One region of the Candidatus Villigracilis saccharophilus genome, then DNA from elsewhere that is predicted to be linked to it. Evidence: riboswitches for the same ligand, from Rfam matches in the RefSeq annotation. Region 1 holds a riboswitch; the other holds the start of a gene.

Region 1 (5,707 bases):
ATTTTGAAACAAGGTGATGCTTTGCCTTCATTTATGGCAGAAATACTTCAGCCGCAAGGATTGTGGAAAACCTCGCGGCATCTTGTTGTCTTTAAGTTCAAAACCGTAAAGTTTTCAGGAAAATAATCCCTGCTTTTTATGTAAGCATTGGGTGCACGTGGATTAAAATTCAATGTATGAAAAATAAACGGATGCGTCATAACATTTCTCTTGGATTGGCATTGGGCTTGATCTTGTTTACTTCTGTAAACGCCGCTCACATGAGTGGCGTGGATCGAAATTCGAAACATATAAAAATATTCCCCTCATTTATTCGGACTGCCGCTCCTGTGGTTGGGGGCTGCCAGATCTTCCCGCAAAATAATTTCTGGAATACGCCGGTGAACGCTTTGCCGGTCCATAGCTTGTCTTCAGCATGGATTAATTCCATTGGCGCAACCCAGGGGTTCCACATGGATTTTGGATCGGGCACCTGGAATGGAGGTCCGATCGGAATTCCGTTTAATGTTATTTCAGGCTCGCAAACGCCTAAATATGTTGTGGATTTTTATTATCCTGGAGAATCAGATGCCGGCCCTTACCCCATTCCGCTCAACCCTGCAATTGAATATGGCTCCGATCATCATATTCTCAGTATTGATACCGATGACTGCAAACTTTATGAAATTTACGATGCCTGGCAGAGTTCCGGTAATTGGTTCGGAGGCTCAGGCGCAATTTGGGATCTGAATTCCAATGCGTTACGTCCGGATGGCTGGACCTCGGCGGATGCGGCCGGTCTTCCGATCTTCCCCGGCCTTGTAAGATATGAAGAAATCGCTGCGGGGGAAATTACTCACGCGCTGCGATTTACCACGAATTGCACCGCCAATTATTACCTTTGGCCGGCAAGGCATGTGGCACAATCTGGAAGCTGTGCCAGCCCTGTCCCGTTTGGTGCGCGCTTTCGTCTAAAGGCTGATTACAATATCAGCGGATTCTCCCCGCAAGCGCGGATTATTTTGCAGGCCATGAAAACTTATGGGATCGTCCTGGCAGATAATGGCTCTCCCTGGTATGTAAGCGGCGCGCCAAGCGAAAGCTGGAACAATGATATGCTGCACGAGTTGGATGTGGTCACTGGGAATAATTTTGAAGCGGTGGACACAGCAGGGCTGGTGACAAGCGAGGGGCCTCTCATGCGGGATACGACCGGGGTCTTCCGCCCGGGTAACGGACTCTTGTATTTGAAGAATTCAAACACGACAGGGTTTGCAGATGTCGCCATCAACTATGGACTGGGTGGGGATTACCCCGTCACTGGTGATTGGAACGGCGATGGCATAGATACGATCGGTATCTATCGCAACGGCTCCTTCTACCTGCGGAATTCCAATACCCTCGGCTTTGCCGATATCGTGTTCGCTTTCGGGCAGCCTGGGGATCAGCCGGTCGCCGGAGACTGGGATGGAAATGGGGTGGACACCATCGGTGTTTATCGCAATGGTTTGTTCCTGCTGCGCAATAGTAATTCCGCGGGAGCAGAGGATATTAGTTTTTACCTTGGAAATCCTGGCGATGTGGGCATTGCAGGAGATTGGAATGGCGACGGCGCAGACACCACCGGGGTATTCCGTCCAAGCAATGGCGTGATCTTCCTGAAGAACCTCAATACCTCAGGCTTTGCAGACATCAATATCAACTATGGCTTGTCTGGCGATATGCCGGTCACCGGTGATTGGAATAATGATGGGATCGATACGATCGGCGTCTATCGTAACGCGCAGTTCCTGCTGCGCAACAGCAACACGATCGGCTTCGCGGATATTGTCTTCGCATTGGGGAATCCCGGTGATATGCCCATCGCGGGCAATTGGGATGCGCTTCCATGATGAATGTCGGGCGTGTTTATGATGGTAAGTTTTAAACAGGTACCTTAAGTTGAATTAGATCAAAAAGCGTCTCTGATTTCTCGGAGACGCTTTTTATATCCATGTTTGTTACAAAATTACAACCCTGCGGCTTTTCTTAACACTTCAGCCTTGTCCGTCTTTTCCCAGGGGAATTCAATATCGTCGCGGCCAAAGTGACCATAAGCGGCGGTCTTGCGATAGATCGGTCGGCGCAGGTCAAGGTCGCGGATGATCGCGCCGGGGCGCAAATCGAAATATTCACTGACGAGTGCTGAGATCTTTTCGTCTGCGATCCTGGCTGTGCCAAAAGTCTCAACATTAACTGAAAGCGGGTGAGCTACGCCGATCGCGTAAGCCACCTGTACTTCCACGCGGTCGGCAAGACCGGCGGCGACAATGTTCTTGGCTACATAGCGCGCAGCATACGCGGCAGAGCGGTCCACCTTCGTGGGATCTTTTCCGGAGAATGCGCCGCCGCCATGACGCCCCATGCCGCCATAAGTATCCACAATGATCTTGCGTCCTGTCACACCGGCGTCCCCCATGGGTCCGCCGATGACGAAACGCCCGGTAGGATTTACGAATATCTTCAAATTCTTGTCAACCAAACCTTCCGGCAGGGTTGGGTAAATGATATGCTCGCTTACCATTTCAACGATCTCGGCGTGAGAGATTTCAGGCGCGTGTTGTGTTGAGATAAGAACAGTATCAATGCGCTTTGGTTTGCCCTGGGAATATTCCACAGTGACCTGACTCTTGCCATCGGGGCGCAGCCAGGGGAGTGTGCCGTCTTTGCGGAGTTCGCTCAGGCGGCGGGATAATTTGTGCGCCATATAGATGGGCATGGGCATGAGGGTGCTTGTCTCATTGCATGCGAAACCGAACATCATACCCTGGTCGCCTGCGCCGACATGTTCAATGCCAACATCTTTCATTTCGCCGCTTTTATCTTCCATTGCGTGGTCAACACCCAGCGCAATATCCGCGCTCTGGCTCGCCACGGCTGAAAGAACCGCGCAGGTGTTGCCGTCAAAACCTTTGTCGCTGCTGTCGTAGCCGATCTCGTTTACAACTTTGCGAACAAGTTCGTCGAAATTAACATACGCATTGGTTGTGATCTCGCCCAATAATGCCACGAAACCTGTCTTGACTGCTGTCTCGCAAGCAACGCGGGACATGTTGTCCTGTTCGAGGCAGGCATCCAAAACGGCATCCGAGATCTGATCGCAGATCTTGTCAGGATGCCCTTCCGTCACCGATTCTGATGTGAACATCAGGCTGGGTGAAGACATAAAAGTATTGCTCATTTTTTGTTCTCCTTATAAATAGAATTGCCCTTTCAACGTGAAAGGGCAATTGATCAAGAAATGTGTATACCCTCTCATCTCCCAGAAAACTATCTGTCGGATTTGGCACCATATTCAACTTTCGCTGACTGGTTGTCGAGACATCGCAGGGCCGTTCCCTCCGTCTCTCTGGATAAGAGCGCCGTATTAGGGCTATTGATTTGTGTTGGGATAATACCATAGCTAAGTTATTGAGTAAAGTTAAACAGGGAAAAAATCAAGATGATTAAATGTTTCGCTTCACTCCTTAACAGTTGGTTGCCCCCGCTCAATGAGCATCCGCGCATCTGAATCCGATCTTCGCCGAACTGCGGCCGTAATAGGTTTCATTCGGAGGTAATGCGAATGGATCTGGCCCCACTTCATAGCCACGGTTTGAGAGGCGTAAATTTAAGTGCGTATCCTGGAACGCTCCGCCGCGGATCACGCGGAAATTAGTGCCAGAGGTATTCTCTGGTCCAACGGGATTTGCACTCGGCGACACTTCGTAATATGTGGGTTTGTAATAATCTGCGACCCACTCCCAAACATTGCCAGCCATATCCAGCGCGCCGAAGGGGCTCGCCCCATCGGCATAGGAACCTACACGGGTGGTATCTCCAACTGAATTCTCTGAATTGGTTAAATTTGCATTTGGGGGCTCATCGCCCCACGGATATGTCCGCATATCATCGCCGCGCGCGGCCCGTTCCCATTCCGCTTCGGTGGGGAGATGCCGCTCCGCCCATTGACAATATAAATTTGCATCCATCCAGCTGATGTGCACAACTGGGTAATCTCGAAATTCAGGATTGCCAAAATAATCGAGGCGATTGTCCGAGCTGTTTTTGACTGGCGGTCTGCAATCGCCCGCCTCACACACAGGTTATACATGCCGTTGGTCACTTCCACTTGATCGATCCAGTACGCGTCGATCATTACCTCGTGGGCTGGGATTTCATCACTGTCACGTAAAACATCCAGTCCGCCCATGTAAACCGTCCCAGTTGGGATAAAGATCTGTGTCATGCCATCCATGGATGATATCTTCACCGTTTCAGATGTGGCTGCAGGCTGTGGTGTTTGTGTTGAGACTGGCGTGGCTGTTATGGGAACTTCAGTTGGAATCAATGTTTCTGGAAGTGTAATTGTTGCAACAGGCTCGTTTGCACTCTGACAAGCCGCCAGCATAAAAACGGAAAGAGCAAGGATCATTTTTTTCATATTTTATTGGATCAAATTGATGGCGTTTTTAGCCTGATCTTCAAAAAATTGGGGTTGATGCTGTCTGCTTTTTGCCACGCTTTGAGCGCGCCGGCATTATCCCCCTTGCGATAGAGTCCATAGCCGTACCATAGCCAGGTCTCCTCGGACATTTCAGTAACACCGCGCGCATAATCTGTCAGCACCAGCAGATCATCGTTTCTGCCCGAATGGAAGTATGCCAGAAATGGGCCGAATTGATAACGGAACATTCGCAATGGGACACCGATCTCACGCGCCTGGTCGTAAGCCAGCGCGGCTTCCTCGTAACGGTCAAAATAAACAAGATTACTGCCGACGTTGAACCAGGCGAATGCATCGGTTGGGTTTTTGGCTGAGTCTGCCTGGGAGGCGGCTAATGTGTTTTTCCGATTCAGGTTTGGGTCCCAGTTGGATGCGAGCAGGGCCTTCATCTCCTCTTCAAATTCTGGGAAATACATCACCAGATATAAATTATTGAACGGCTTCCATTCCTCTTCGAGTTGGGAGTATGTGATCTTCAGATCTGCGCCATGATATGAATCTTGAATGGTAAAAGATTGAGCGCTGTCGTCATAACCTGTCAGCAAAAGGTAATGCGCCGCCCACAGGTCATCGGTGGGACCAAGCGCGTCGTTGGGGTCAAGAGAGGTGACACTTTCCACAATGACCGGATAATTTGCGGCGATCAAACGCTTGAGCGTCTCGATATTTCCGCCCACGCGATATTCAAGATTCAACCAACCTGCCTGGGTGCGGACATAATAGCGCAGTTCTTCGGGGTTGACATTGCGGTCGCCTGTGACTGGTTTGATGAAAGCGGCAATATCCGCCTGCGTTCCCTCCCAACCGTACATGTGCAGCGCCATCGAGAGTGTGGCGGGACCGCAATTATTGGGAGTTTGCTTTTCATATTCAGGCGATGGGATGGATGCCTGCTCAGGCAGGGGCGGGAGTGTTGCGGTTGCAGTCGCTGAAATATCTGCAACGACGGTTGATGTGGGGATCGTTAATGATGCTGTCGGCTGCGGGGTGACAGGCAGCGCAGTTGGTACAGGACCAGGCGGGTTGATGGTGTTCTTTGCGTAGAGTGAAAATTTTTCAATGCGCCACACGATGGCTTCATTCACTCTGGGGATCTGATAGATCCCAAAGGCGAGAACAAGCATCCCTGTCAGCGCAATGATGATGGTTTTGGTGCGTTTTGACATGTTTAAGAGTCTACCATGCGATTATGAAATGGATTTA
Region 2 (5,707 bases), on a different contig from region 1:
CTGCCAGCCTGCCTCCGCTGGTGGAAATATATCCTTCATGGTTTTGGCGACCCGGCTGAGTTGTCTGCTTATCAAAAATTGGTGGATTCGTTCAAACAAACGCATCCTGAACTTCAAGTGGAGTTGATCCAGATCCCCGGGCAGAGTGATTACCGCAAGCGTCTGGCCGCAGATATTGCGGCGGGCGACCCCGCGGATGTATTGCTGATCAACTATCGCAGATTTGCGACCTTTGCCAATGCCGGCGCTTTGGAACCGCTGGGCGGGTATTTGGAAAACTCAAAGCTGATCAAAGAGGCGGACTTCTATCCTCAAGCAATGCAGGCTTTCAAGTGGCAGGATGAGTTGATGTGCATCCCGCAAAATATTTCCAGCCTGGTTGTGTATTACAACAAGGATCTATTCGATCAGGCTGGCGTCGCTTACCCGGTCAATGGCTGGACATGGGATGATTTCACCGCTGCCGCGCAAGCCCTGACCATAGACTCCAACAGCGACGGCCAAACTGACCAGTTCGGAGCAGGCCTCGCTCCGGAGTTGATCCGCATCGCGCCGTTCATCTGGCAGGCGGGCGGCGAAGTCGTGGATGATGAATCCAATCCGCAGGCTCTTACGCTTGCGACTGCCGAAGCCCTGCATGCCGCGGACTTTTTCTTCAGCCTGCAAACCAAATATCACGTTGTTCCAAACCTTGAGCAGGAAACCTCGCAGGACAGCGAGTCGCGTTTTATCAATGGACAACTTGCGATGTTCTTCAACAGCCGCCGCGGTGTGCCAACCTATCGCAGATCTGCCGCTTTCGATTGGGATGTTGCTCCGCTTCCGCAGGATCGGGAAAAGGCGACCATCCTGCACGCGGACGCCTACTGTATGCCCAGCGCTTCTAAAAGCAAAAATGCCGCCTGGACTTTTATAGAATTTGCAAATTCACCCGAGGGGCAGGCCATCGTGGCTGAGTCTGGACGTACTGTGCCTTCGCTGATCTCGGTCGCGAATTCAGCCGCCTTTCTTGATCCGAATTCCAAACCAGCCAGCAGTCAGGTTTTTCTCGACGAGATTCCATATATCCGCGCATTTCCCATTCATCCCAATTGGGCCGAAGTCGAAGAGATCGCCGACAATGAAATTTCACTGGGCTTCTACGGCCAGGTCCCGTATTACGATGCCATGTCGAGAGTGGCCAATATGACACAAGAAAGCCTGATCGGGAAATGAGTTGATCCGTTCACGCCGCGCCCGCCTGACAGCTTTTCTTACTCCCTATCTGCTGGGAACATTGCTCCTGATCGTGTTTCCGGCGAGCCTGACTTTCTATATCGCGTTCATGCGCTATGACGGGGTTTCCAGCCCGGTCTTTGTCGGCTGGCAAAATTTCCAATTCCTGTATAACGAACCGCTTTTCAAACTTGCCTTCGCCAACTCGATGATCTTCACGGCCTGGGCTGTGCCGCTGCGCATCCTTGGCGCGCTGATTGTTGCAATGCTGTACAACCATCAACGCCGCGGCAGCGGACTGTATCGCGCGGCCGCGTATTTGCCAACCATCATCCCTGACACGGCTTACGCGCTGGCCTGGACCTGGATCCTGAATCCGCTTTATGGCCCGCTCAACGCTTCCCTGCGGACCCTGGGCCTGCCAGCCCCGCTTTGGCTGGCTGATTCAGCCTGGGCATTTCCCGCCATCGTGCTCGTGTCCCTGCTTCAGATCGGCGAGGGATTTGTCGTTCTGCTCGCGGGACTGCGCCACGTGCCGCAGGTCTTATACGACTCAGCCCGCGTGGATGGAGCGGATCGCTTGCAAATGTTTTCATCCATCACGTTCCCTTTGCTGATTCCGTGGCTGGCGATCCTGACCGTGCGGGATGTGGTGCTTTCCTTCCAAAGCACGTTTACGCCTGCCTATATCATGACAGGCGGCGGGCCGTACTACTCCACTTTTTTCACGCCGTTGATGATCTATGAAACCGCATTTGACCGCCTGCTTTTTGGTCCAGCCGCCGCCATCACCCTCGTGGTTTTTATGTTCACGGTTTTCCTGGTTGTGCTCGTTTATCAATTCTTTGACAAATGGATAAGCGATGAAGAATAAGACCATGCTCTTTTTTTATCATCTACTCGCGCTGACGTTGACAACGATCTTTCTGCTGCCGTTGTTTTGGATGTTCAGCGCATCCCTGCGGCCCGCGGGCCTGCCTCCGTCATTCGGGCTGAATTGGCTTACCTCGCCGCTGACGCTGGGGAATTACACCCGCATCTTTGAGATTCTCCCATTCGCGCGCTACAGCTTCAATTCCCTCCTGGTTGCCTGCGCGGGAGTTCTGCTCACCCTGCTGACCGCTTCGTGGGCTGGGTTTGGCATGTCGTTACTTGGACGCAAAGACCGTCTGCGCTTGCTGTTATTTTCCGCCTTTCTGCAAATGATCCCATTTACTGCGTTATGGCTAAGCCGCTTTCTGCTCTTCGCAAAACTGGGCATTACCAACTCGTATTTTTCATTGATCGCACCCGCGTTGATGGGAACCAGTCCGATCTATATATTGCTCTTCTACTGGACCTTCCGCCGTACAGGCCGCGCCATTTTTGAGTCAGCGGAATTGGATGGAGCGAGTCTGTTGCAGGCTTGGTGGCAGGTCGCCATTCCGCTGGCGCGCCCTGCGCTGATCGCGGTTGGGCTGCTTTCATTCCTGTATTACTGGAATGACTTTATCAATCCGCTGTTGTATCTGCGTTCTCAAACGCTCTATACATTGCCAGTCGGTTTGCTTCAGCTTCAGGAAATGGATAAGACCAACTGGCCGCTCTTGATGGCCGCTTCAGTCGTTATCACTGTCCCTGCGCTGATTGTCTTTTCGGCTTTGCAGCGCGCGCTGCTATCGTGGAACAGCGAAGAAGTAATGAATTAATTTTTATTTGACATGCCCCATTCGCTATGTTATAAAACAAGAACAATCTTGTGATCTGTACTCATCCAGAGAGGTGGAGGGACCGACCCTTTGAAGCCTCGGCAACCGTTCAAGCGGTGCCAACTTCGGCAATTGATGTATTCAATTGGTAGATGAGAGTTGATGTGTTTTCACATTGCCTCTCAATTTGAGAGGCGTTTTGTTTAGTATGTCATTGCGAGGAGGGCGCTCTCCCCGCCCGAAGCAATCTCCACGCTATGTTGGAGATTGCTTCAGTCGCTCCGCTCCATCGCAATGACGAGAGGAATATATAATATGGAAATCGGCGAAACAATTTATGTAACAACGCGTGAAGAATTCCGCGAATGGCTGGAAAAGAATCACAAATTCAAAAAAGAGATCTGGTTGGTTCAATATAAAAAATTTACAGGCAAACCATCGATCCCATATGTGGATGCGGTGGAGGAAGCCATCTGCTTCGGCTGGATCGACGGCTTCGAAAAAGGCATGGACGATCAGCGCTACGCCAAACGCTTCACGCCGCGCAGACAAAAATCCCTGTGGACAGAGACCAACATCGAGCGCGCACGCAAAATGATGGAAGAAGGCAAAATGACCGAGGCGGGACGCGCAACTTTGCCAAAGGGTGTGAGTTTTTCTTACGGACTTCCCTGGGTAAAGTAATGAACTGTCCCGAATGCGGCGCGCCTGAAACTTTATGTCAAACGCGCTTTGATGAATTCCTCGTTCTGGAATTCACGGACGCAGGCTATGGCGCTGTCCATCACTTGACCGTCACTGCGTACATGATCCAGCACTCCAGCAAGTTGACTCGTGAAGGCTGGCTGCATGAACGAGAGTTATTGAGAGAATTTCTCGTGGAAAATAAGCCGCCCGCCTTCATCCGCAAGCAAAACAGGGATTTGGTGGACAGCGGCAAACGCACCTTCAAGATCAAATCGAGGGATGGATTGCCTGTTATCAATAAAACCACGTGGACAAAAACGATTCTCGATGTCCGCACCGAGAATGCGGAAGTCTATTGTGCGGATGTGTCCGTGTGGGCGAGGGCTGTGCTGGAAGAGGCGCAAGGATTGAAAATTTGAACTCCGAGTGTTGCAAAACGGAAATTGAAGCATGAATGGATATACTTGTAATATTTGCGGTCAATATCATGAAGGACTTCCTGTTAGTTATGGAAGCTCCGCACCTGCATTGGTTCTTTCTTTGCCCGAAAAGGAACAAAAGAGAAGAGTTTTATTGTCATCAGACCAATGTGAAGTTCGTGGAAAAAAACTCTTTGGTGAGAAATCCTATTTTGTTGTTGGTAATATTGATATACCAATTATTGGTTCACCTGAATTCTTTCGATGGACTGTTTGGGTCTCTCTTAGCAAAGACAACTATAAAAAGACAAGTAAATTATGGAACCAGATTGGCAGAGAAAAAGAGCCTTCATATTTTGGCTGGTTATCAACTTCATTACCTCATTCTTTGTACCCAGAGACTTTGAATTTGAGAACGAACGTGTGTACTCAACCTATAGGTGTGCGTCCGTTTGTTGAACTCGAACCCACCGACCACCCTTTAGCGATAGAACAAAGAAATGGAATTTCTTGGAAAAGGGTACAAGAGATTGCAGAACTGGTTTTACATTCGAAATAATCCAATTCATCTGTTGTAAAACAAAACAACGAAGGAAAAAATAAATCAATGACAAATCGCAAATACACAAACCGCCGTTACCTCGACGCCCTCGAAAAGAAAGTCCTTGTCTTCGATGGCGCAATGGGAACGAGCCTGCAATTACAAAATCTTACCGCCGAACATTTTGGCGGCGAACAATACAATGGATGTAACGACTATCTCGTCATCTCGTATCCCGAAGCCGTGGAAAAAGTCCATCGCTCCTTCCTCGAAGTCGGCGTGGATGTGCTTGAAACGGACACCTTCCGCTCAAACCGCCTGACGATGGCGGAATACAAATTGCAGGACCGCATCATCGAGATCAATGTTGCTGCGGCAAATCTCGCGCGCAAAGTTGCGGATGAATTCGCCGCGAAGACAGGTCAGCCGCGCTTCGTCGCTGGCTCCATCGGACCATCAGGCAAACTTCCCTCCACGAATGATCCCGAACTTTCCAATGTCAAATACGATGAACTCATCGATACCTTCCGCGAACAGGCTGTTGGATTAATTCAAGGCGGCGTGGATGTTCTTTTAATTGAAACCTCGCAAGACATTCTCGAAGTCAAAGCCGCCATCACGGGCATTCACAATGCTTTCGCTGAGACTCAACAATATTTGCCGATCCAGGCTCAGGTCACGTTGGATACGACAGGCCGTATGCTGCTCGGCACCGATATCAACGCATCCCTCACCATCCTCGAAGGCATGGGCATCGATGTCATCGGCCTCAATTGTTCCACTGGCCCCGAGCACATGCGCGAGCCCATCCGCTTCCTCGGCGAAAATTCCACGCTGCCCGTTTCATGCATTCCGAACGCGGGCCTTCCATTGAACGTGGATGGTCAAGCCGTGTATCCGCTTGAGCCTGAACCATTTGCGAATGACTTGTATGAATTCGTGACCAAGCACAACATTTCAGTCGTGGGTGGATGCTGCGGCACGACGCCTGAACATCTTAAGCTGCTGATTCAAAAACTGGATCAGCATCCACATCCCAAGCGACCGCTTCACTCTACGCCTCAGCTTGCCTCTGCCATGTCAGCAATTTCCATGCGACAGGAACCCGCCCCCACCTTGCTTGGTGAGCGCTGCAACGCGCAAGGTTCACGCAAGTT

What was found. Region 1 has a riboswitch for S-adenosylmethionine ahead of metK (methionine adenosyltransferase). Riboswitches for the same ligand answer to the same signal wherever they lie in the genome.
Region 2: it holds a riboswitch for S-adenosylmethionine, as region 1 does, so the genes downstream of both, IPL17_RS18215 (hypothetical protein) here and metK (methionine adenosyltransferase) in region 1, are expected to answer to the same signal.

The regions. Positions count from the first base shown of each region.
Region 1 is NZ_JADJSO010000030.1:21,925-27,631, forward strand. Features, by position in the region: gene IPL17_RS11085 (hypothetical protein) at 1-126, shown strand, start outside; gene IPL17_RS11090 (hypothetical protein) at 177-1,871, shown strand; gene metK (methionine adenosyltransferase) at 1,988-3,199, opposite strand; SAM riboswitch class I at 3,271-3,378, opposite strand; gene IPL17_RS11100 (SUMF1/EgtB/PvdO family nonheme iron enzyme) at 3,507-3,989, opposite strand; partial or broken gene IPL17_RS11105 (SUMF1/EgtB/PvdO family nonheme iron enzyme) at 4,091-4,441, opposite strand; gene IPL17_RS11110 (C39 family peptidase) at 4,453-5,670, opposite strand.
Region 2 is NZ_JADJSO010000056.1:11,035-16,741, forward strand. Features, by position in the region: gene IPL17_RS18200 (sugar ABC transporter substrate-binding protein) at 61-1,215, shown strand; gene IPL17_RS18205 (sugar ABC transporter permease) at 1,217-2,089, shown strand; gene IPL17_RS18210 (carbohydrate ABC transporter permease) at 2,079-2,903, shown strand; SAM riboswitch class I at 2,962-3,062, shown strand; gene IPL17_RS18215 (hypothetical protein) at 3,219-3,587, shown strand; gene IPL17_RS18220 (DUF5946 family protein) at 3,587-4,009, shown strand; gene IPL17_RS18225 (DUF2199 domain-containing protein) at 4,041-4,568, shown strand; gene IPL17_RS18230 (homocysteine S-methyltransferase family protein) at 4,617-5,707, shown strand, end outside.